DNA from 3 places in the Marinovum sp. 2_MG-2023 genome. Region 3 is predicted to be linked to each of the others. Evidence: riboswitches for the same ligand, from Rfam matches in the RefSeq annotation. Region 3 holds a riboswitch; each other region holds the start of a gene.
The links. A riboswitch is a leader RNA that binds a small molecule or an ion and turns the genes downstream of it on or off. The one in region 3 is predicted to bind thiamine pyrophosphate.
Positions count from the first base shown of each region.

Region 1 (7,889 bases), on a different contig from region 3:
TGACGGCAAGGCAGAAATCAGCGCCCTGCGGCAGCAACTGGCGCAAAAATGGCTGGGCAAGGACCAGACCGGCGACCCATCAAAGGCCGCCACATGGACCGCACAAGCCACAAGAAATGCGGCCCTGCCCGCAAGAGAACGCAGAGGCTTTGTCTTGCCGTACCCGCTGGAAAAACTGCGCCGTTTCTCCCGCCTGCTGCCGATCCTGCCAAACGACATGTTCTAACCACCGGCGGGCTTCTTCTCTTTTGAAATACGCCGGGGGTTTTGAGGGGGCTGGCCCCCTCAAGGCCTGCGTGGCCTGAACGCAAATCCAACCTGTGCGCCCCGGCGCGCCGCTTAATAAAGCGTGCCAAAGACCAAGCCGGCAAAAATCGCGCCGCTGACCCCCAGTCCGAGATAGGTGAAAAACACCCGTGGCTTCACCAGCGACCAGACCGCCGCCATGGCCGGCACCGAACTGACCGCGCCGGCAATCATGAACGCCATTGCTGCGCCGGATGTCATGCCTTGCTCCACCAGCCCCGCCAAAAGCGGCGGCGCAACATAAGAGTTGAGATAGGCCGGCATCCCCACAAAGGCCGCGATCACCACCGGAACAACACCGTCGCCGCCAACCAATCGCACAATCACATCAGCGGGCACATAGGTGACCAAAAGCGCCTCAAGCACATAGGCCAGCGCCAGCCATTTCGCCAGGAACACTATGTTCTCGATCATCTGTGCCCGGAATTCGCCGCGCCGTTTTTCTTCGGTCCAGAACTTCCATACCGGGCGTCCCTCCAACGGATTTGGCCCACAACCACAGCCCGCAGATTTGCGCGGCCGCAACACATCGCCAAATGCGCCGGCCCCGACCATTGCCCGGACGGCAAAGCCACCAAACAGACCCAGGCCCACCGCGACAATCGCCTTTCCCACCGCAAACGGCCATCCAAGGGCAGCAGCGGTGATCAGCAATGTGGGCGGATCAATCAGCGGCGAGGACAGCCAGAACGCCATGACCGCAGACAGCGGCGCGCCCAGCGCCAAAAGCCCGGCGATAAAGGGAATGACCTCACAGGAACAAAACGGGGCAAGCCCGCCAAACAGCGCCGCCATGAAGATCGCCTGGGTCTCGCGGCCTTCAAACGCACGGGCGATCATCGCTTCGGCCCCGGCGGCCTTGAGATAGGCAATCAACAGCACAGCAAAGAGGATAAAGGGCAAGGTGCCAAGAAACGCCCGCAGCGCGAATTCCACAACTGGAACGAACTGCCCCGGATCCAGCAGCGCCACACACAACGGAACGATCACCACAACCGTCCACGGGGTCTTCAACCCGTTCACCAGATCGCGTTTCGGCGATTGCGTCAGATCAGCCATTGTTCGCCGCCTTTCTGGTTTCATCCGCACAGCATTCACACAGAATGAATTGTGCAAGCTGTTCCAATTGCGCGTAATCGGCGCGGTTTATCACCATGCGGCCATCACGCTGTTGATCAATAAGCGCCGCACCCGCCAGAAATTTCAGGTGATGCGCCAGCGTGGATGGCGCGATCCCGGTCCGGTCCTGAAGATCCGATACCGTCAGGCCGCTTTCGCCCGCACGGATCAAGATGCGCAGCACTTGCAATCTGGCTTCAGATCCCATCGCGGCAAATCCTGCCGCCGCTTGTTCCCAGTTCATCCAAAATCCCCATTGATTCGATAAAACTAGTTTTATGGTTTTGATTGACCACGGTCAAGCCTCCGCCCGAACCGGCGGTCCAACAGATCTGAAAAGCGGCTCTGTGCTGTCTAGGGTCCTGACCCTAGCGCCGGATACGCGCCAGAAACGCCGACCAGCCCCCGGGCGCCAGCAATATCGACATGGCAAATCCGCCCACAAATCCGGCAAAATCAGCGGCCCATGTGCTGTCAGCGCCATAAAGCAGGCTGAACACCAGCCGGATCGCCAGCAACATGCCGATCAAGGAAAACGCGCGCATCTGCTGCCCGCCCTCGGCACCCAATTGCCGCCAAAGCAGAAGGGTAAAGCCGCCGATAATGCCATAGACCCCCGGAAAGCCGCCGATCAGCGGCACGGGATCATTCAAAACCGCGCCATAAAACACCGCGCCGATGATGGATGACCCAAGAAACAGCACCAGCACCCGAACGCCGCCCATGACCTCGCCCACCCATTTGCCCAGCGCCAGCAACATGACACTGACAAACAGCGCATGACTGAAATTGGCCTGAAGGAACGGATAGCTGACAAAACGGATCATATGTTCCAGCGGGAACACCCCATTGGCCAGCATCCAGTCGAATATGTCACCGGAGAAGGCATATGTGCGCACCGCATCCAGCCGCCAGCCGACCGCAGTCGGCCCGCCGACAAAGCCCTGCGCGCCCGCCTGAAACGTCAATTCAATCCCGGCAATCACCAGAAACAGCGCCACAATGACCGGCGGCAAGGGGTTGATCGGCGGCTGGTTCATCGGATCGTGCATGGGCATCCCTGCGGTCTGGCTGGGCCTTCACCTTGACGACCCTCTGGTGCATGGGTAAGCGCAGAACAATCGGAAATCCAGACGGAGAAACCCCATGACAGAGGGCGTCCAAACCCCATCTGCCTTTACCCCCCGCGTCTTTTCGGGGATTCAGCCTTCGGGCAACCTGCATCTTGGCAATTATCTTGGCGCGCTGAAGCGCTTTGCCGACAGTCAGGACGATGGCGTGCAATCAATTTTCTGCATGGTCGACATGCATGCGATCACCGTCTGGCAAGACCCCAATGATCTGCGCCATGCCACCCGCGAACTGGCCGCCGGGTTCATTGCGTCGGGTATCGACCCGGAAAAATCCATCCTGTTCAACCAGTCGCAAGTGTCTGCACATGCCCAATTGGCGTGGGTTTTCAACTGTGTGGCGCGCATGGGCTGGATGAAGCGCATGACCCAGTGGAAGGACAAGGCCGGCAAGAATCAGGAAAACGCATCGCTGGGGCTTTTGGCCTATCCTGCGCTGATGGCCGCCGACATTCTTGTTTACCACGCGACGCATGTGCCGGTGGGCGAGGACCAGAAACAGCATCTGGAACTGACGCGTGACATCGCGATCAAGTTCAACAATGATTTTGGCGTCGATTTCTTTCCGATCCCGGAACCGGTGATCGAAGGTGCCGCAACCCGGGTGATGAGCCTGCGGGACGGCACAAAAAAGATGTCGAAATCCGATCCTTCGGACGCCAGCCGGATCAATCTGACCGATGATGCCGACACGATTGCGAAAAAGATCCGCAAGGCCAAGACCGACCCCGAGGCGCTGCCAAGCGAGGCCAAAGGTCTGGAAGACCGGGCCGAGGCGCGCAATCTGGTCAACATCTATGCGGCGCTGAATGACCAAAGCGTCGATCAGGTGCTGGGTGATGTCGGCGGCAAGCAGTTTTCGGAATTCAAACCGATGCTGGCTGATTTGGCGGTGGCGAAACTGGCGCCGATTTCGACCGAGATGTCGCGGCTTATGGATGACCTGCCGGAAATCGACCGCATCCTTGGTCATGGCGCCGGTCGCGCGCGCGACATTGCGTCGCCGATCCTGGACAAGACCTATGACATCCTCGGCATGGTGCGCAGCTAGGCCGGAACCAAACAAAAGCCGCGGGGCACATCCACGCCCCGCGGCCAATGCAATCTGACTTTCACGCCCCGCTATTTCGCCGTCATGCGCAGTGCACCATCCAGGCGGATCACCTCGCCGTTCAGCATGGGGTTTGCGAAAATTGCCGCCACCAGCTCGGCGAATTCCGACGCCTTCCCAAGCCGCGCCGGAAACGGCACCTTGGCCCCCAGAGAGTCCTGCACCTCTTGTGGTAGACCGGCCATCATCGGCGTTTCAAAGATACCCGGCGCAATAGCCATCACCCGAATGCCCGAGCGCGCCAATTCACGTGCGGCCGGCAAAGTGAGGCTGACAACACCCCCCTTGGAGGCCGCATAAGCCGCCTGTCCGATCTGGCCGTCAAAGGCCGCAATCGAGGCGGTATTGATGATCACACCGCGTTCGCCCTCGTGGCCGGCATCGCCGCCCGCCATTGCTTCGGCGGCCAGCCGCATGGTGTTGAACGTGCCAATCAGATTGATCGAAACCGCCTTGGAAAACAGCGCCAGATCATGCGCGCCGTCGCGGCCGACGATCTTCTGTCCCGGCGCGATCCCGGCGCAATTGACCAGACCATGCAGCGCGCCAAATCGGCTTTTGGCGGTTTCGATCGCCGCAGCCACCTGATCGGGCGCGGTCACATCGGCCTTGACCAGCGCAAATCTGTCGTGCTGCGGCGCGCCGTCGGTGGCAATGTCGATCCCCACCACATTGGCCCCATCCGCCAACAGGCGCGCGGCCACACCCGCGCCCAGCCCGGAATTGGCCCCGGTGACCAAGATTGTCTTGCCTTCGATGTCCATAACATCCTCCCACGTCTTTCCCCCTGATCGGTAGGGCCGCAGGGCATGGCAGACAATGATATTTGAGGTCCAAAATCTGATCTCAAATGCCATATCCGGCCCAAGGCTGCCCCCCGGACAAACAGCGCTTGACATGGCCGGCGATGCAATGAATGTTGCACGCGAAATAGCCAGGGGTGTCCCGAACGGGGCTGAGATGCGCGACGATGCGTGAACCCTCCACAGCTGATCTGGATCATACCAGCGGAGCGAGGTCACATATGTTTATAGGCGCGCAAGTGTCACTCTACCCGATGACGTCCGATTTTGTCGATGTCATCCTGTCCGGGCTCAAGGCCTTTACCCCATATCAACAGGATCTTCGGATCGAGACCGACGATATGTCGACGCTTATGGTCGGCGCGCCGGGGCCGTTGTTCGACGCGATCCGCGATCTGTTTGCGACGGTTGCTGCCCAGCCGGATCATGTCGCGATGCATGTCACCCTGTCGCGCGGCTGTCCCGGGGAACCGGATGACCCCTCTTGTCATTGCGAGACGCTGACCAAGGCACAATCGCTGTCATTGGCAGAGCGCCAGACATTGGCCCATCAGGCCGTGACCGATGCCCCGGTCACCGGGGTCGAGATTGATGTGCAGTTCTCGCTCTATGTCTTGGGCCAGGATGGCCATATGGACGAGATTTATGGCTGCATCGACTTTCTGAAAGGTTCTGGCACCTTTTTGAAATCCAAGAATTTCTGCACCCGTCTGCGCGGTGACGCCGGCGCCGTGTTCGAGGTTCTGCGGCAGGCTTTCCTGCGGTTTGGCCCAGCCGAGGGCCATGTCACCATTGACATGACCGCCTCTGCCAACTCCCCCAGCCTGCGCTGAACGCACCGACCCGCCGCCCTGCACAGGATGCAGGGGCGCGGTCCTGCGACCGGAGACACCAATGTCGTTTCTGAAACGGAGCTTTCCGACCGTTCTTATTGCGCTGGCGTTGCTGTCAGCCTGGGAGGTCTATTGCGCCCGCGCGGCGGTGTCGCCGCTGGTGTTGCCGGCGCCGCATGATGTGCTGCGCGGCCTGTGGTTGAACCGGGCCGACATCGGCAGCCATGCACTGGCCACCCTGACGGTGACCGCAACCGGGTTCAGCCTGTCGGTGCTGGTGGCATTTGCCACTTCGGTCGCCTTGTATTTCCTGCCCTGGCTGCGCCGTGGGGCGATGCCGTTGCTGGTGGCCAGCCAAACGGTGCCGATCGTGGCGCTGGCGCCGCTTATGGTGTTGTGGTTCGGCTTCGGGCTGTTGCCAAAGGTATTGCTGGTCATCCTCGTGACGTTTTTCCCGATGCTGGTCAGCCTGCTGTCGGGATATGCCCGGCTGCCGCTGGCCTATCGGGATCAATTGGTGTCCATGGGCGCAGGACAATGGAGCGTGTTTCGCCGCGCGACCCTGCCCGTGGCGCGGCCGGCCTTCTTTGCCGGGCTGCGCATTTCGGCGACCTATGCGGTGGTGGCCGCCATCTTTGCAGAATATTCAGGCGCGCGGCGCGGTCTTGGGATTTATATCCTGTCGGCAAAGAACAACTTTCGCGCCGATCTGGTGCTGGCCGCCGTTGTCGTTTCTGCCTGTCTGACCTTGTTGTTGCTTGCGCTCTTGCACGGGGTCGACCGGGCCACCGGGCGCCGTTTCCGGAGGGACAACGATGCTACAGGTTGAAGGGCTGACCATCGCCGCAGCGGACACCCAATTGGTGCAGAATCTGTCACTGGAATTGGCGGAGGGCCAAATCACCTGCCTGATCGGCCCTTCTGGCTGTGGCAAATCATCGGTGGTGAAATGGCTGGCCGGGGTCCTGCCACCGACGCTGACCGCACAGGGTCGCGCCCGGCTGGATGGCAGCGCCCTGACCCCGCCGCATCCAAGCATTGCCTATCAGCCGCAGCAGGACACGCTGTTTCCCTGGCTGACCATCGCCGAAAACGCGGCCCTCGGGCTGGAAATCGCCGGGGTTCATCGCCGCGACGCACAGGCGCGCATCGCGCCGTTGTTGCCCGCATTCGGGCTGGACGGCACGGCGCAGCTGTTTCCCGACCAGCTGTCCGGCGGCATGCGACAGCGCGCGGCGTTTTTGCGAACGATTGTACAGGACAGCCGATTTGTGCTGTTGGACGAACCTTTTTCCGCGCTTGACGCTGTGACCCGCCTGAAAATGCAGGACTGGCTCTGCCAACAACTCGCGCGGACCCCGCGCGGCGTGTTGATGGTGACCCACGACCTCTATGAGGCGACGCAATTGGCGGATCGCGTCCTTGTCATGGGGGGTAATCCCGGCCGGATTTTGGCCGACCTGCCCATTCCCTCGCCCCGCGACACCCGAACCGAGGCCAACCTGGCCCCGATGCGGGTCTCGCTCAGATCCCTTTTGTTGGAGAAGACACCATGAAACCCATTCTGCTTGCTGCCTGCCTTGCGCTGCCCGCCGCCGCCCATGCCGAAGACAAGGTGAGCATTGCGCTCGACTGGACCTTGAACACCAACCACATCGGGCTGATCGTGGCCCGGGATCAAGGTCTTTACAAAGATGCTGGGCTGGAGGTGGATATCCTGCCATATACCGACAGCACCTCTACCGCGTTGCTGGCCGCGAAGGTCACGGAATTCGCTTACATGACCTCGCTTGGATTTCTGAGCGCGCGGGCAGCAGAGGCCGACATCACCGCGCTCTGGGCGACGATGCAGCACGAAACCGGGCGGCTGGTCTATAACAGCGCCAACACCGCCATCACCCGCCCTGCGGATCTGACGGGCAAGATCTATGCCGGGTTTGGCAGCGCATGGGAAGGCGCGCTGATTTCCACCATGATCGAAACCGATGGCGGCGAGCCCACATATGACACGGTGACATTGGGCACCGGCGCCTATGAGGCGCTGGCCAACGGCGCCGTTGATTTCACGCTGGAGGTTTCGACCTGGGAAGGGGTGAACAGCGTCTTGCTCGGGCGGGAACAGAGCAGTTTCGCCTATACCGATTACGGCGTGCCGGATCAGCAAAACGGCTATATCGGCACCACAACCGAGATTCTGGCCGACCGCCCCGACATGGTTGCGCGTTTCATGAAGGCCACTCAGGCGGGATATGCCTGGGCGGCGGACAACCCGGCAGCGGCCGCCGACATGTTGATCGCGGCTGGCGATTTTCCGAACGGCGAGCTGGTGCAAGGCTCGATGCAGGCGATTGCCGATGGCGGTTTCCTGCGCGACGGGGACACGCCGGTCGGCACAATCAATATGACGACCTTTGGCACCATGGCGAAATTCCTCTTTGACAGTGGTGTGTTGAAGGGGCCGGGCGGCACGGCGCTGGAATGGACCGGCGATATTGAAAGCTGGGTCGATCAATCCTGGATGGCGCACTAAGCTTTCAGGCTTAGCCGCGCATCACCGCTGGGTCGCATGGACCTGCGCGGCGCGGGT
Region 1 is NZ_JAUOSD010000014.1:47,731-55,619, reverse strand. Features, by position in the region: gene Q4577_RS15675 (phospholipase D family protein) at 1-226, shown strand, start outside; gene Q4577_RS15670 (permease) at 340-1,365, opposite strand; gene Q4577_RS15665 (helix-turn-helix transcriptional regulator) at 1,358-1,669, opposite strand; gene Q4577_RS15660 (rhomboid family intramembrane serine protease) at 1,794-2,477, opposite strand; gene trpS (tryptophan--tRNA ligase) at 2,572-3,606, shown strand; gene Q4577_RS15650 (SDR family NAD(P)-dependent oxidoreductase) at 3,678-4,430, opposite strand; TPP riboswitch at 4,593-4,699, shown strand; gene Q4577_RS15645 (Ykof family thiamine-binding protein) at 4,709-5,302, shown strand; gene Q4577_RS15640 (ABC transporter permease) at 5,364-6,131, shown strand; gene Q4577_RS15635 (ABC transporter ATP-binding protein) at 6,118-6,858, shown strand; gene Q4577_RS15630 (ABC transporter substrate-binding protein) at 6,855-7,832, shown strand.
Region 1: it holds a riboswitch for thiamine pyrophosphate, as region 3 does, so the genes downstream of both, Q4577_RS15645 (Ykof family thiamine-binding protein) here and Q4577_RS07615 (thiamine ABC transporter substrate binding subunit) in region 3, are expected to answer to the same signal.

Region 2 (7,889 bases), on a different contig from region 3:
GATTGAGCAGCCTGGCAAACGTCACGACGATGCCTTCCGGCAAGGTGCCATTGATGGGGCCTACTGGCTGCGCAAACCCGGGCCGAACTGCGAAGTTGTGATAGCCTATCAGGGTGCGGTGGCCTCTGAAGCGATCAAGGCGGCGGGAATGATCGGCGAAGGACGACGCGACATTGGCGTTCTGGCCGTGACCTCGGCAGACAGGTTGAATGCAGGTTGGACGGCTGCGCAACGCGCGCGGTCGCGGGGTAACTACCGGGCAAAGTCACATATCGAAACACTTATGGGAGACCTACCCCCTCACTGCAAGATCGTCTCGGCGATTGATGGCCATCCTGCGACACTAGCCTGGCTGGGTGGAGTGGCCGGTCATCAGACCATTTCACTGGGTGTGGAGCACTTTGGTCAAACCGGGACAATCGGCGATCTCTACAAACATCACGGGATTGATGCCGCCTCCATCGTGGAGAAAGTACAAGGGCTGACGGACGGTCGCCATATCCAGATTTCCGCGGCTGTTTAAGCGCGCCTACATCATTGCCTGTTGGCCTAGGGGAAAGGGGGGCTGTTTGAACCGCGCTGGGTTTGCCGGTGGCTCCAACTCTTGAGTAGGATGGAGAATCATGAGCAAGACAACGAACAAGTATTCCTCCAAAGTCCGCGAACGCGCTGTTTGTGAACAGGCGTGCAATTTTGAGCTCTGACTCAGAGTCGATGCACTTTGCTGATTGTGATGCGGTGACGGGGCGGGCCCTGAGCAGATCGATGTTCGCGCGACCATACATCTGCCCATTCGACCATGGTTCTCGCAAGGCGGCGGCAACGGCGGCGTAGTCACGCCGGAGCCCGAACTCTGCGCAGAAACGTGTCTTTGCTCACCGGCAACACAAGCCGTCTTGCAAGCGCCTGCGCGGGGCGTCCACCAAGAGCCAGGCCGCGGTGACGCACCAGCCCCTGAGGGCGCGACCTGCGCCGCGAATGCGGCCGGGTCACGTCTGGCGGAAAACGCTCCGCAAATATCTTGGCTGGGCAATGCAGAGCACGACAGCGAAAGCGACGATAGGCGCAGCGCCATTGGCGCGATCAGTGGAGCCTTAGGTCGGGCCGTTGTTGTCCATGTCGAGGAACATCTTCCACGCGCCCGTTTCATCGCGTTTGTAGCCAAGTACCAACCGGCCTTCGGGGCTTTTGACCTCGCCGGAATCGCGCATTTTCATCGTGCCGTAGAAGCGACCGGACACGATGACGGTATCGCCATAGTCCTGAAGTTCTTCGATATCATAGCCCGAGGTGATTTCAGCGGCTGCGATGCGCGGGCTGTACTTGTCGCGAATGGCTTGCGTGCCAACTGTGACAGGCTGGCGTTCGTTGATGGTCATAACGTCCGGATGGCAGGACGCCACCATGCGCTCGATGTCCCCGCTGTCGAGGCCATTGTTCCACTCATTAATTGCGGCTTGGATTTCGTCACGTACAGTCATTGTCTTACTCCGATGGTTTGGGTTGATAGGCAGTGAAGAATTGGCCAACGACGATTTCTTCGATTTGACCAAGGAAAGCCTGGGTCGCAGGACGTTTGGCGAACTCCGGCGTCACCCGCTTGGCTGTCTCGTGATCTGGAAATGTGAAGATGTCTGCATAGAGGGTTTTGCGAGATTCATCTGTCGTCACCAAGGTTTCCCATGATGTCACGCCATCAAGGGCGACAAAGTCTTTGCGGGCAGCTTCGCGGATCGCATCGACTTGTGGGTCATCTTTCATCTTGAGAATGAAAATCTCGGTGATCTGCGCCATTGGTTTGTCCTCGTTTTGTGTCTTGCTGAGAACTTATGACGCTGCTACCGTAAGGATAACCCACCTAATACCTAACTTAGTGATCGGAAAATCGAACAATGGCCCGTGATGGTTTTGGCGATATCCGCGTCTTTGTTGAAGTGGCGCGGCGCGGCGGTTTCCGCGCGGCAGCAGAACACCTTCAATTGGCCCCGGCATCGGTTAGCGAAGCTGTGCAACGATTTGAGGATCGTCTTGGCGTCCGGCTATTGGAGCGATCATCTCGGTCGGTTGCACTCACACCCATTGGCGAACAGTTCTACGCAAAAAGCCTTCCGGCAATCATCGAGCTTGAAGGGGCGATGAATGACTTGGATGAACAGAAGGATGAAGTCACGGGCACTCTTCGCCTGACAGCCCCGTATAGCGCAGGTCCGTTCTTTCTGGATGATCTGGTCGCGCGGTTTGCGCTTGAGTATCCGGGCGTCAATGTTGAGCTCATTTATGACGACAAGAAAGTTGACCTTCTTGCGTCCGGCGTTGATGCGGCCATTCGGTCGAATACGCTGCTTGGGCCAGACACCCACGCCGTACCGGTCGGGCCAGAGTTGGCAATGACCATTGTCGCATCGCCGCAATATCTGGACGAGAACGGCAGGCCGGAAGAGCCGAAGGACATCTTGAATCATGACGCGATTTGCTACGCCTTCGGTATGGGAGGACAAAACGCGCCCTGGGGCTTTGATGGGCCGGACGGGGCCTATACGATGCAACCGAAACCACGGATGGTGGCGAACGATATGCGGTCCTTGGTCCACTATGCAAAGCAAGGGCTTGGGTTGGCCTACCTTTATCGAGAAATTGCCGTGCCACATCTGGGCGAAGATGGCTTGACCGAAGTGTTAAGCGATCACCTCGTTCAATTGCCGCGATACTCTCTGAACTATCGCAGCAAACGCAATATGACGCGTCGGCTCAGAGCTTTTGTGGATATGGCAAAGGCATCGCCAGCAGGGAGATAGCGGACATTACCGACCTCGGTCCGTTTTGAATAATGGGCTGGTTTTGATTGGCTTTATGCTGAGGTCGAATTTTACTCTGCATTTGACACTAGAACCGAAATCGTTAGCATCAAGCGCACAACAGGGGCATCCGGCATCGGTCGGGTTGAGACGTACCCTTTGAACCTGAACCGGCTCATACCGGCGTAGGAAGTTGTGTTTGCCCCTGTGATTAATTGGGTCAAACCGATTCCCTTCGTCTTAGAAAGGGATGCATATGAACCAACCTTCACACGATCTGAACGCCATGCGTGCGGCGGCACCGCTGGTGCAAAACATAACCAACTATGTGGCCATGAATGTGATGGCCAACATCATGCAGGCGGCGGGGGCCTCGCCTGCCATGGCCCATGCGCGGGGCGAGGCCGCTGAATTCGCAGGCCTGGCGTCTTCGTTGAGCATTAACATTGGCACACTTGATGATGAATGGGCCGCCTGCATGCAGATCGCGGCCAAGGCGGCTGGTGAAAATGGAAAACCGTGGGTTCTGGACCCTGTTGCCGTGGGCGCGACAGAGTTGAGACGCGAGCTTGGCACACGCTTGCTGGCATTGGGCCCAACGGTGATCCGCGGGAACGCGTCTGAAATTCTCGCCTTGTCAGGCGCTTCGGCGCAGGGACGAGGTGCCGATGCCGCTGATCCCGTCTCTGCCGCCGAGATTGCCGCGCGTGATCTGGCAATACGCACAAACGCCGTTGTGGCGGTGACAGGAGAGGTCGATTTCGTCACGGATGGTACACAGTCAGCACGTATCGCGAACGGCGATCCGATGATGCCCCGCGTCACTGCTTTGGGGTGTTCGTTGACGGGCGTTGTGGCCGCGTTTTGCGCAGTTGCCCCACCGTTTCAGGCAACAGTTTCCGCGCTGGCCTATTACGGTGCCGCAGGCGAAGTGGCGGCGCAAACTGCCCGTGGTCCCGGCAGTTTTCAGGTGGCGTTTCTGGATGCCTTGTTCGCAATGACCGGCGACGAGCTGGATGCAATGGCGCGGATCGAGGCCGCATGATCCCGCCCCTTTGCTTCATCACCGATGCCGATGCACCGTTGCCCATTGTGGATCAAGCCGAACAGGCCGCGCGCGGTGGGGCGGTCTGGGTTCAGTTGCGCCATAAGACACTTGACGACGCAGGTTTTGCCGATCTTGCAAAGGCCCTGCGCGCGCGGCTTGATCCTTTGGGTGCGAAGTTGATCTTGAATGATCGTTTGGAGATCGCCTGCACCTTGGGGTGTTTTGGCGTGCATGTCGGTCAATCTGATGGCGACCCTGCCGAAATTCGCGCGCGGATCGGGCCGGATGCTGTACTTGGACTGTCGATTGAAACGCCGGCGCAGATGGCGGAAGTCCCTCTTGATTGTGTCACGTATCTGGGCGTCGGTCCGGTGCGCGCAACAGCCTCCAAGCCCGACCATGCCCACCCGTTGGGCTTTGATGGTCTGGCGGATATCACCCGTGCGGCGGCGTTGCCCTGCATGGCCATCGGCGGGCTGACCGCAGCGGACGTGGCCAGCGTGCGTCGCGCGGGATGCACAGGCATCGCAGTGGTATCGGCTATTTCCCGCGCGCGAGAGCCGGAACGTGCAGCCCGTGGCTTTCTTGATCAATGGAGCGACATATGATCCCCAATATCCTGACCATTGCGGGATCGGACCCTTCAGGCGGGGCCGGCATTCAGGCTGACATCAAAGCGATTTCCGCCAACGGCGGCTACGCAATGGCGGTCATCACTGCGTTGACGGCCCAGAACACAAAGGGCGTGACAGCGGTCGAAATGGTGTCCGGCCCAATGATCGCAGCCCAGATTGCCGCGCTCCGCGCGGATATCGACATTCACGCGATCAAGATCGGGATGCTGGGGGATGTCGCGACAATCGAAACCGTGGCGAACGCGCTTGAAGGATTGGATGTACCCATTGTGCTGGACCCCGTCATGGTGGCCAAAGGCGGTGACAGGTTGCTGGCGGCAGATGCCGTTATGGCCCTACGCGAACGCCTTTTGCCGCGCGCCAGCGTGTTGACGCCAAACCTGCCCGAAGCTGCGGACCTTTTGCAAACGACTGAGGCCACAACCCTGGAAGAGATGAGAGACCAGGCTTTCCAGCTCAGGGCGACGGGCTGTGATGCCGTTTTGATCAAAGGCGGGCATCTGGCGGGTGCTATGGCGACGGACCTGCTGATCACGTCACTCGGCGAAACCGCACTGCCTGCCGAGCGGTTTGAGACGTCAAACACACATGGCACCGGCTGCACATTATCTTCTGCGTTAGCGACACAAATCGCGTTTGCCCACGCGCTGCCCGACGCGGCCCGTCGTGCCAAGGCCTATATCACGGGTGCGATTATGGCCGCCGGCGACCTCTCGGTCGGTGGTGGTCACGGCCCGGTTCATCATTTTCACCCCCAAGCCGAGAACCAGACATGAGCTTTACCCAAGACCTGTGGTCCATGACTGCCGACCTCCAAGACGCAATCCGCACGATGCCGTTCAATACTGAATTAGCGCAAGGTACCCTGCCACCAGAGACGTTTCGTGAATACATCATTCAGGATGCACATTACCTGGAAGGTTTCGCACGTGCGCTCGCCCTGGCGGCCTCTCGTGCGCCGGATGCAGAAAATATAGCAAGACTGGCAGGGTCCGCCAACGGGGCGATTGCGGTGGAACGGCAGTTGCACGGTGAATACATGAGGCTATACGGCGTCTCCCCCGCAGATTTCGCGACAACTCCACCCTCGCGGGCCTGCGATCACTACGTCAGCTTTCTCATCCGCACGGCGGCAGTTGATCCGTTTCCGATCGCGGTCGTGTCGCTATTGCCATGCTTTTGGATATATCAACGCGTTGGCGCCGCGATCCACGCACAAGCGGCGGCAGATCATCCCTATCGCGCCTGGATTGATACCTATGCCAGCGAAGCATTCGAGGCCTCGGTTCAAGGCATGCTTGATCTAACGGACGTTCTGGGAAAGACCGCCGACACGTCAACACGAAACGCCATGCAGAAAGCCTTTGCAAAAGCGTCTTGGCATGAGTGGAAGTTCTGGGACAGCGCATATCATCGGAGTGGATGGTGATCGCCGAACAGCACGCATAGAACCAAACCACATGCGTCTGTTTGCAAGTGTTGACCGATTACATCTGACCTGGGTCTAAACTGGGACTACAAATATCGCCCTTCACGCACTGCGCGACGTCGGTCGCTTTTGGCTCAAAGCCAACCTGCGGCGGCGAGGCTTGCATCGCAAGCCCCGCCCTCAGACCGTCAGGAACGGCCCAGATCGTACATTGAGCCTGGTGTACGAATGCTGCAGAACCAGCCCCGTGTTACGCTTCTGTCTGGTTTTCAAAAATTCGACCGATGGCATTCAGCAGAATTTGTGCGGCCAGAATACTGGTTGTGCCTGTGTGGTCATAATCCGGCGCAACTTCGACAAGATCAATTCCAACGATTTTCCCACGTTTGGAAAGACCGTCCACAAACTCCAAGACCTCATAGTACAAGAAGCCACCGTGACTCGGTGTGCCCGTTCCTGGCGCAATCGAAGGATCAAATCCGTCAATATCAATCGTCAGATAGTAACGTTTCCCCTCTGGAATGCGCTCCAGCATCGCCTCCACGCCCATGGTTCGGAACTGGCGCACGGACACGATATCTGAACCCATTTTGCGCGCGTCATCGTACCCTTCTTTAGCGGTGGAAGAGACATTGCGTATACCGACTTGAGACAGGCCCGTGACCCAGGGGCGCTCGGCGGCGCGGCGCATCGGGTTGCCGTGACCATTGCGCACACCGTGGCGCTCATCGACGAAATCCAGGTGGGCGTCGATCTGTACGATGTGGATTGGATCCTGGTCCGAAAATGCAGCGACGCAAGGAATATTGATCGAGTGATCGCCGCCTAGAACAACCGGTAACGCGCCGGCATCCAGAATAGCGCGTACGCCTTTTTCGATATTGGCATGGCTGCTCTTGGTATCGGTGTGCACGATGTCGGCATCACCAATGTCCACAATCCGTGTGTCTGCAAGATAGGTCACGTCATCTTCGTGATCATAAGCCCCAGCATGGCCAAACGAGAACAATGTGGAGGCATCACGAATGCCGCGTGGGCCAAATCGTGCGCCTGCACGCCACTGGGTGCCAAAGTCAAAAGGCGCACCCAAAATGGCGACATCGGCGTCAATTCTGGACCAATCCGGCTCATAAGGGGATTTTGCAAACGTCGCGATTCCGACAAAAGGCAGGTCCAAGCGACCGGTTTCGTATCCGTGGCTCATTTCTATTCTTCTCTTGTTGTTGAAGACGCCCCGATGGTGGGACACACTGTTCAGATCGCGCGCTCACGCGAGGTTTCCAAAAATTGGCGCAGTCGTTCGCTTTTGGGATTGCCAAAAATTTCGGCTGGTGGGCCGTCTTCAACGACGGTGCCATGATCCATGAACACCACACGGTTTGCCGCCTGAGCAGCGAAGCCCATTTCGTGGGTGACAATCACCATTGTCATACCGTCATCGGCCAGAGCACGCATGACGTTCAGAACTTCCCCCACCAGTTCAGGGTCCAGAGCTGAGGTAGGCTCATCAAACAGGATGGCCATGGGAGAGACCGCAAGTGCACGTGCGATGGCAACACGTTGTTTTTGACCGCCGGACAATTGATGGGGATGTTTGTAGGCATGTTCGCCAAGACCAACCTTTTTCAACGCATCAAAGGCAATGGTCTCTGCTTCCAAAGCAGATTTTCCGTGCACCAGTTTCAACGCCAAAGCCACGTTGTCGATGGCCTTCATATGTGGCCATAGATGAAAGTGCTGAAAGACCATACCCAGAGGCGCACGTGCCTCGGCCAGCTCTTTTTCACTTTGCTTGACCTTTTGCTCTGCGCCACCGTTCCAGCCGATCTCGCGTCCGAAAATGTGGATATCTCCACCGTCGTGAGGGGCCAGAAACGCAAGCGTTCGCAGCAGAGTGGATTTCCCTGAACCGGACGGGCCGATAATACAGACCACCTCGCCCTCATCGACTGTCAGATCGACATCGCGAAGAACGGTCTTGG
Region 2 is NZ_JAUOSD010000017.1:74,282-82,170, reverse strand. Features, by position in the region: gene Q4577_RS17635 (1-deoxy-D-xylulose-5-phosphate synthase N-terminal domain-containing protein) at 1-523, shown strand, start outside; gene Q4577_RS17630 (DUF4440 domain-containing protein) at 1,095-1,481, opposite strand; gene Q4577_RS17625 (hypothetical protein) at 1,486-1,794, opposite strand; gene Q4577_RS17620 (LysR family transcriptional regulator) at 1,893-2,795, shown strand; TPP riboswitch at 2,908-3,004, shown strand; gene thiM (hydroxyethylthiazole kinase) at 3,052-3,840, shown strand; gene thiE (thiamine phosphate synthase) at 3,837-4,451, shown strand; gene thiD (bifunctional hydroxymethylpyrimidine kinase/phosphomethylpyrimidine kinase) at 4,448-5,254, shown strand; gene Q4577_RS17600 (TenA family protein) at 5,251-5,907, shown strand; gene speB (agmatinase) at 6,158-7,111, opposite strand; gene Q4577_RS17590 (amino acid ABC transporter ATP-binding protein) at 7,162-7,889, opposite strand, start outside.
Region 2: it holds a riboswitch for thiamine pyrophosphate, as region 3 does, so the genes downstream of both, thiM (hydroxyethylthiazole kinase) here and Q4577_RS07615 (thiamine ABC transporter substrate binding subunit) in region 3, are expected to answer to the same signal.

Region 3 (7,889 bases):
TGCGGGCGCTGTACCGCCAGACCCGCCGCGCGCTTGAGGGCGGAATGGAGGCGCTGAACCGCGAAAACCGCGGGGCCGAGGCCAAGAAGCTGCTGCGCCAAACGCTCAAGGATTGGCCGGTCAAGGACCTGCGGGCAGAAACAGCGCGCCACTACCCGCCTTATTGGCAGGGCCTGCATGTGACGGCCCATCTGGCCTTTGCCAATCTGTTGCGTGATCTTGGCGATGCTGCAATTGCCATCGACCTGCACCCCGACGAAGACCGTGACGCCACCCGGGTATGCTTTGCCATGGCCGACCATCCCGGTATCTTCAGCCGCATGTGTGGCGCGCTGTCTCTGGTCGGGGCGAATGTGGTGGATGCCCGGACATTTACCACCAAGGACGGCTTTGCCACGGCGGCCTTCTGGATTCAGGATGCCGAAGGCTCCCCCTATGAAGCCAGCAAACTACCGCGCCTGCAATCCATGATCCAGAAAACCCTTCAGGGCGAGGTCAAGGCGCGCGAAGCCATAAAATCCCGCGACAAGATCAAGAAACGCGAACGCGCCTTCCGGGTGCCAACACATATCACCTTTGATAACGATGGCTCGGAAATCTACACAATCATCGAGGTCGACACCCGCGACCGCCCCGGCCTGTTGTTCGACCTGACCCGCACATTGGCCAATGCCAATGTCTATATTTCATCGGCGGTGATTGCGACTTACGGCGAACAGGTGGTGGACAGCTTCTACGTCAAAGACATGTTCGGGCTGAAATTCCACTCGCCCACCAAACAAAAGTCGCTGGAAAACAAATTGCGCGACGCGATTGAAAAAGGGGCCGAACGGGCACGGTCCTGAAGCGGGCAATCACGTCAACCAAAACGCGAAACCGCGCGCCTTCCCCGGCTGCCCCCGGTTCAAACCCGTGTCTTTCATCTGACCTTAAATATCCCGGGGGGTTTGGGGGGCTGGCACCCCATCTATCCTGTGATTTGGGGGCAGGCCCCCAAACCTGTCGACACGCGAAGGCGTGGCGAAATCCGGGCCCGTTAACCGATCCGTCCCAATGTCTCTCCCACGTCGCCGCCCATCTGGCCGCGATGCATCAGGATATGATCCAGCAACACACAGGCCATCATCGCTTCGCCCACCGGCACCGCGCGAATACCGACACAAGGATCGTGGCGGCCTTTGGTGATGATCTCGGTCTCTTCGCCGGATTTGGTGATTGTCTTGCGCGTGGTCAGGATCGACGACGTCGGCTTGACCGCGAAACGCACCACCACATCCTGCCCGGTGGAAATCCCACCAAGGATACCACCCGCGTGGTTCGAGGAATAGACCGGCCCATCCGGCCCCATGAAAATCTCGTCGGCGTTTTCCGACCCGGTCAGCGCCGCCGTCGCCATGCCGTCGCCAATTTCCACCGCTTTGACCGCGTTGATCGACATCATCGCCGTGGCCAGATCGGTGTCCAGCTTGCCATAGACCGGCGCGCCAAGACCCGCGGGCGCGCCCTGTGCGACGACTTCGATCACCGCGCCCACCGAATTATGGGCATCTTTGCGCAAATGCCCAAGATAGGCATCCCATTCCGGCACCGCCGCCGCATCGGGCACCCAGAAATCGTTGCGCCCAATTTCGTCCCAGTCAAAGCGCGACCGATCAATGTGCTTTTCGCCCATCTGCACCATATAGCCGGTGATCTTCAGCCCCGGCAGCATCTGCGCCAGCACGGCCCGCGCCACGCCACCGGCCGCAACCCGTGCTGCGGTTTCGCGCGCCGACGACCGCCCACCGCCGCGATAATCGCGGATGCCGTATTTCTGCCAATAGGTGATATCGGCATGACCGGGGCGGAATTTTTCAACAATATCGCCGTAATCCTTGGACCGCTGATCGGTATTGCGGATCATCAACTGGATCGGCGTGCCGGTGGATTTGCCTTCGAACACCCCCGACAGGATCTCGACCGCGTCCGGCTCCTTGCGCTGGGTGGTGTTCTTGTTCTGGCCCGGCTTGCGTTTGTCCAACCAGATTTGCAGGAACTCTGCATCAATCTCCATGCCCGGGGGGCAGCCATCAACGGTCGCGCCCAATCCCGGTCCGTGGCTTTCGCCCCAGGTGGTGACACGGAACATGCGGCCAAAGGTGTTATAGCTCATGACAAACCCTCCATTTCCTTTCGTCTAAGCCGCCACTGGCCGGGTCTCAAGCACAATTGGCTTGTGGCGCATAGGGCAAAGCCCTAGAAATGGCCTCACCTCGGGGTGCTGATCCATATGACCAGCTGAGATGCACATGCGAACCCGTTGAACCTGAACCGGCTAGAACCGGCGGAGGGAAGGTCGATTGCGCAAGCATGCCCCTACTCCGCCCACAACATTTGGAGAGACCCATGCTGGGACGCACCATCGTTGCGGGACTTGTTGCAGCTTCGGCCACCGTGGCCGCGGCGGATACCCCCGTTTTGACAGTATACGCAGGCGATTATTTCAATTCCGAATGGGGCCCTGGCCCCGGGATCGAAGCCGCGTTTGAGGCCCGTTGCGACTGTGATCTGCAATACAAGACCGGCGATCTTCTGCCTCGCATCCTGTTGGAGGGCGAGCGCACAGAAGCCGACGTTGTGATCGGTCTGACATCCGACATCACCAAAAAGGCGCGCGACAGCGGGCTGTTTGCCCCACATGGCGCCGACATGTCGGCATTGACCCTGCCGGTGGACTGGACGGATGAGATCTTTCTGCCGTTCAACTATGGCCACACGGCGTTCATCTATAACAACGAACTGATCGACACCCCGCCAGCCTCGTTCGAGGCGCTGCTTGACGCGCCGGATGACCTCCGGCTGGTGATCCAGGACCCGCGGTCGTCGATTTCCGGGCTGGCGCTCGTGCTTTGGGTGCAGGCCGTCTATGGCGACGGGGCCAAGGCAGCCTGGGAAAAGCTCGCGCCGAAAATCGTGACAGTGACCAAAGGCTGGTCAGAGAGCTACGGGCTTTTCACCGATGGTGAGGCCGACATGGTGCTCAGCTACACCACATCCCCCGCCTATCACATCATTGCCGAAGAAGACCTGACCAAATCGGCGGCGATTTTCCCCGAAGGGCATTACTTCATGGTCGAACTGGTGGCGAAGCTGGCCGGCACGGACAACCCCGATCTGGCCGATCAATTCATGCAGTTCATCCTGACCGAGGAATTCCAGTCGATGATCCCGACCTCGAACTGGTCATTGCCTGCGGCGCTTCCGGTCGAAAAATGGCCCGAAGGGTTCCGCGAACTGCCGATGCCGGAAAAGGTTCTGTTCTATTCAGAAGATGAAGCGGCCTCGCTGCGGGATACAGCGATCGAAGCATGGCGCAGCGCGCTTTCGCAGTAACGCTGCCTTTCGTTTGGGCGCTTTTGGCTGCGGGGCTGGTGATCGGCCCCGTGGTTGCGGTGATTATGCGTGCCGGTGGCCTTGGCGGCCTTGGCACTCCGGAATATGCCGCCCTGTGGTTCACGATCTGGCAGGCGGCGCTGTCTGCGGCGGTGAGCGTCGTTCTGGCCATTCCGGTGGCCCGCGCCCTGTCGCGGCAACAGTTTCCCGGGCGCGGCGCATTGATCGCCCTGCTTGGCGCGCCGTTTATCCTGCCGGTGATTGTCGCGGTTCTGGGCTTGTTGGCGGTTTTTGGCGGCAATGGTCTGGTGAACCAGATCGGCGGCTGGCTGGGCCTGCCGCGCATTGATATTTACGGCTATCACGGCGTGATTCTGGCGCATGTGTTTTTCAACCTGCCGCTGGCCACACGTTTGATTTTACAGGGCTGGCTGGCGATCCCGGCAGAGCGGTTTCGCCTGGCCGCATCGCTTGATGCGCCGATGGGCCGGGTGCTGGAACGCCCGATGCTGGCGCGGATCGCGCCGGGGGCTTTTGCGGTGATCTTCGTGATTTGCCTGACGTCGTTTGCCGTGGCGCTGACGCTTGGCGGCGGGCCAAAGGCCACAACCGTGGAACTGGCGATCTATCAGGCGTTCAAATTCGATTTCGATTTGGGCAAGACCGCGACCCTGGCGCTGGTTCAACTGGCCATGGGCATGGCCGCCGCATTGGCCCTGTTCGCGCTGTCGCCGCCCGATGGGTTGGGCGCCGGGCTGGACCGGGTGCCGCAGCGCTGGGATGGGCGCGGCCGTGTGGTGCGGATCGTCGATTTCTTTTGGATCGGCTTTGCGGCGCTGTTCCTTTTGACACCGCTTGCCATGATCATTCTGTCCGGCCTGCCGGGGCTTTTTGCGCTGTCTGCGGATGTATGGTCGTCTGCGTTACGATCGCTGAGCGTTGCGCTCGGCGCGACCGCATTGACGATCCTTTTGGCCCTGCCGCTGGCCACCAAACTGGGTGAGCTGGCCGGGTTATTGGGGGTCGCCGTGTCGGGATTGGTGCTGGGCACGGGGCTTTTTCTTTTGGTGCAACCCTTCGTGCGCCCGGCAGAGGTCGCATTGCCAGTCACATTGCTGGTCAATGCACTTATGGCGCTGCCCTTTGTATTGCGTATCCTGCGGCCAGAGCTGGACGCCGCCCGAGAGGATTACGGTAGATTGGCTGCGACGCTTGGGATCACCGGCTGGGCGCTATGGCGCATCGTGCTGTTGCCGCGCCTGCGCCGCCCCTTGGGCTTTGCTGCCGGTCTGACCGCGGCGCTTTCCATGGGGGATCTTGGGGTGATCGCCCTGTTTGCCGATGGTGAACATGCCACTTTGCCCTTTCAACTCTATCAGCTGATGGCGGCCTATCGGATCGAGGCGGCACAGGGCGCGGCGCTGTTGCTGCTGATGATGAGCCTCGGGCTGTTCTGGATCTTTGACAAGGGCGGACGAGCCAATGCTTGAACTGCGTGACATCACCCTGCACCTGGAGGGCTATCACCTCGCCGCCAATGCAGAATTCAAGGGACGGTTCACCGCCCTGATCGGCCCAAGCGGGGCAGGAAAATCCACGATTCTGAACATGATCGCCGGTTTTCTACCGCCAAGTCGTGGCCAGATCCTTTGGGACAATCGCCCGCTGGATGGGTTGGCGCCGGCCAAACGCCCGGTCAGCATTCTGTTTCAGGACAACAACCTGTTCCCGCATCTGACCATTGCCGCCAATCTGGCACTGGCGTTGACCACCAAACGGCCCACCCCCGCCCAAACGGAACGGATCAACGCCGCTTTGGCGCAGGTCGGGTTGGCCGACATGGGCACAAGAAAGCCCGCCGCACTGTCCGGCGGACAGCAAAGCCGCGCGGCACTGGCGCGCGTTCTTTTACAGGACCGCCCCCTGATGATGCTGGACGAGCCGTTTTCGGCGCTTGGCCCGGCATTGCGGGCAGAGATGCTCGACCTGGTGGCGCAATTGGCGTCGGATGCGGGAATCACGGTTCTGATGGTCAGCCACGCCCCCGAAGACGCCAAGCGGGTCGCAGATCAGGTCGCGCTGGTCGCCGAAGGCCAGCTTTTCCCGCCGCAATCCACCGACCGGCTTTTTGCCGATCCACCGCCGGAATTGCGCGCCTATCTGGGCGTTTGATCTGGACCTTTGACCTGATGCCAAAGAAAAAGCCCCGCCAAAACGGGGCTTTTTACGTTCTTCAGGCTGAGCTTGCGCTCAAACCATCCGTTTACTTTGCAGCCAGTTTGGCCTGTTTCTTGATCGGCGCCCAGATGCGTTTGTTGGTCAGATAGAGCAGCACCGACAACAGCACCAGGAACAGAACACCGGTCAGACCGGCCTGTTTGCGCGCCATCATCTTCGGCTCTGCCGTCCACATCAGGAAGGCGGACACATCTTCGGCAAGGTGGTGCAGATCGGCGGAGTGGCCATCGGCAAATTCCACCAGATCGTCATCAAGCGGCGGTGCCATCGAAATCCAGCCGCCCGGAAAAGCGGTGTTTTCGTACAGCGTCACACCTGCCTCGGTCTTCTCTTCGCCGGTGTAGCCGGTCAGAAGCGAGGTGATGTACTCTGGTCCGCCCATGCCGTTGAACAGCTGGCTCAGACCGGTGCCATAAGGACCGTGGAACCCGGCGCGGGCCTTGGCCATCATCGACAGATCCGGTGCACCCGCAGCCGTGTTTTTCGGGAAGTTGTCGGTTTCCGCCGCCGGGCGATAATCGTCCAGCGCGGCATCGAAAACTTCAAAGTTCTGGGACGCATAGGCGCGCACCTGATCTTCCGGCAGTTGCGGGCCACCTTCGTCGGCCAGCGTGCGGATCGGCACATATTGCAAACCGTGGCAGGCAGAACAGACCTCGGTATAGACCTGAAGCCCGCGTTGCAGCTGCATTTGGTCAAAAGCACCAAAAGGCCCTTCGAAAGAGAAATCCACGTCGTGGATATGCCCTTCGTCGCCGGCGGCCAGGGCCGCCGAAGTTCCGATTGCCAGCGCCGCTACCGCGGAGAGGGTGAGTTGCTTGATCATCATTCTCTCGTCCTCTTACTCAGCCGGTTGCTGGGATTTACGACCAGCAGCCTTGGCGGCCTTCTTGGCCATTTTGGCATTGAAGTCGGCTTCGATGGTCTCTGGCGGGGTTTGCGGTTTCTCGATCACACCCAGAAGCGGCAGAATCACCAGGAAGTAGGCAAACCAATAGGCCGCGGCAATCAACGAGAAGGTTGCATAAGGCTCTTCTGCGGGCATGGCACCCAGCCACATCAGCGCGACAAAGTCGATCGCCAACAGCCAGAACCACCATTTGAACATCGGACGGTATTTGCCCGACCGCACAGACGAGGTATCGAGCCACGGCACGACCGCCATCACACCGATCGCCCCAAACATTGCCAACACACCAAAGAATTTCGCGTCGACGATACCGCCGGTCACAAAGCTGGCGAATTGCACGACCCACACCTCAGAGGTGAAGGCACGCAGGATTGCGTAGAACGGCAGGTAATACCATTCCGGCACGATATGCGCGGGCGTCACCAGCGGGTTGGCTTCGATATAGTTGTCCGGGTGGCCCAGATAGTTCGGCATGAAACCGACGATGGCAAAGAACACCACCAGGATCACCGCCAGGGCAAAGACATCCTTGATCACGAAATAGGGCCAGAACGGCACGGTGTCTTTTTCGGCTTCGGCTTTCGACGTGCGGCGCACCTCAACCCCTGTTGGGTTGTTGTTGCCGGTGGTGTGGAAGGCCCAGATATGCACCGCAACCAGCGCCGCAATGACGAAAGGCAGCAGATAGTGCAGCGAGAAGAAGCGGTTCAGCGTGGCATTGTCCACCGCCGGTCCGCCCAGCAGCCAAGTCTGGATCGGTTCACCAATGAAGGGGATCGCGCCAAACAGGCCGGTAATCACCGTAGCACCCCAGAACGACATCTGACCCCAAGGCAACACATACCCAAGGAAGCCGGTCGCCATCATCAACAGATAGATCAACATGCCGATGATCCATGTGATTTCGCGCGGTGCCTTGTACGAACCATAGTAAAGCCCGCGGAAGATGTGCAGATAAACCGCGATAAAGAACAGCGACGCGCCGTTCATGTGCAGATAGCGGATGAAATGGCCGCCATTCACGTTGCGCATGATATGTTCGATCGAAGCAAAGGCCAGATCTACATGCGGCGTGTAATGCATCACCAGAATGATGCCGGTGACGATTTGCAGCGCCAGACAGAATGTCAGGATAATGCCCCAGATCCACATCCAGTTCAGGTTCTTGGGCGTCGGGATCATCAGGGTATCATACATCAGCCCAACAATGGGCAGACGGGTGTGAACCCATTTTTCGATACCGGATTTCGGTTCGTAATGGTCGTGAGGAATACCAGCCATATGTCCGCTCCTTAACCCAGTTTGATTGTTGTGTCGTCTTCAAAGACGGCGGGCGGCACATGCAGGTTTTCCGGTGCCGGACCCTTGC
Region 3 is NZ_JAUOSD010000005.1:14,309-22,197, reverse strand. Features, by position in the region: gene Q4577_RS07625 ([protein-PII] uridylyltransferase) at 1-845, shown strand, start outside; gene aroC (chorismate synthase) at 1,037-2,152, opposite strand; TPP riboswitch at 2,244-2,349, shown strand; gene Q4577_RS07615 (thiamine ABC transporter substrate binding subunit) at 2,389-3,372, shown strand; gene Q4577_RS07610 (thiamine/thiamine pyrophosphate ABC transporter permease ThiP) at 3,348-4,862, shown strand; gene Q4577_RS07605 (ATP-binding cassette domain-containing protein) at 4,855-5,544, shown strand; gene Q4577_RS07600 (cytochrome c1) at 5,636-6,436, opposite strand; gene petB (cytochrome b) at 6,452-7,801, opposite strand; gene petA (ubiquinol-cytochrome c reductase iron-sulfur subunit) at 7,813-7,889, opposite strand, start outside.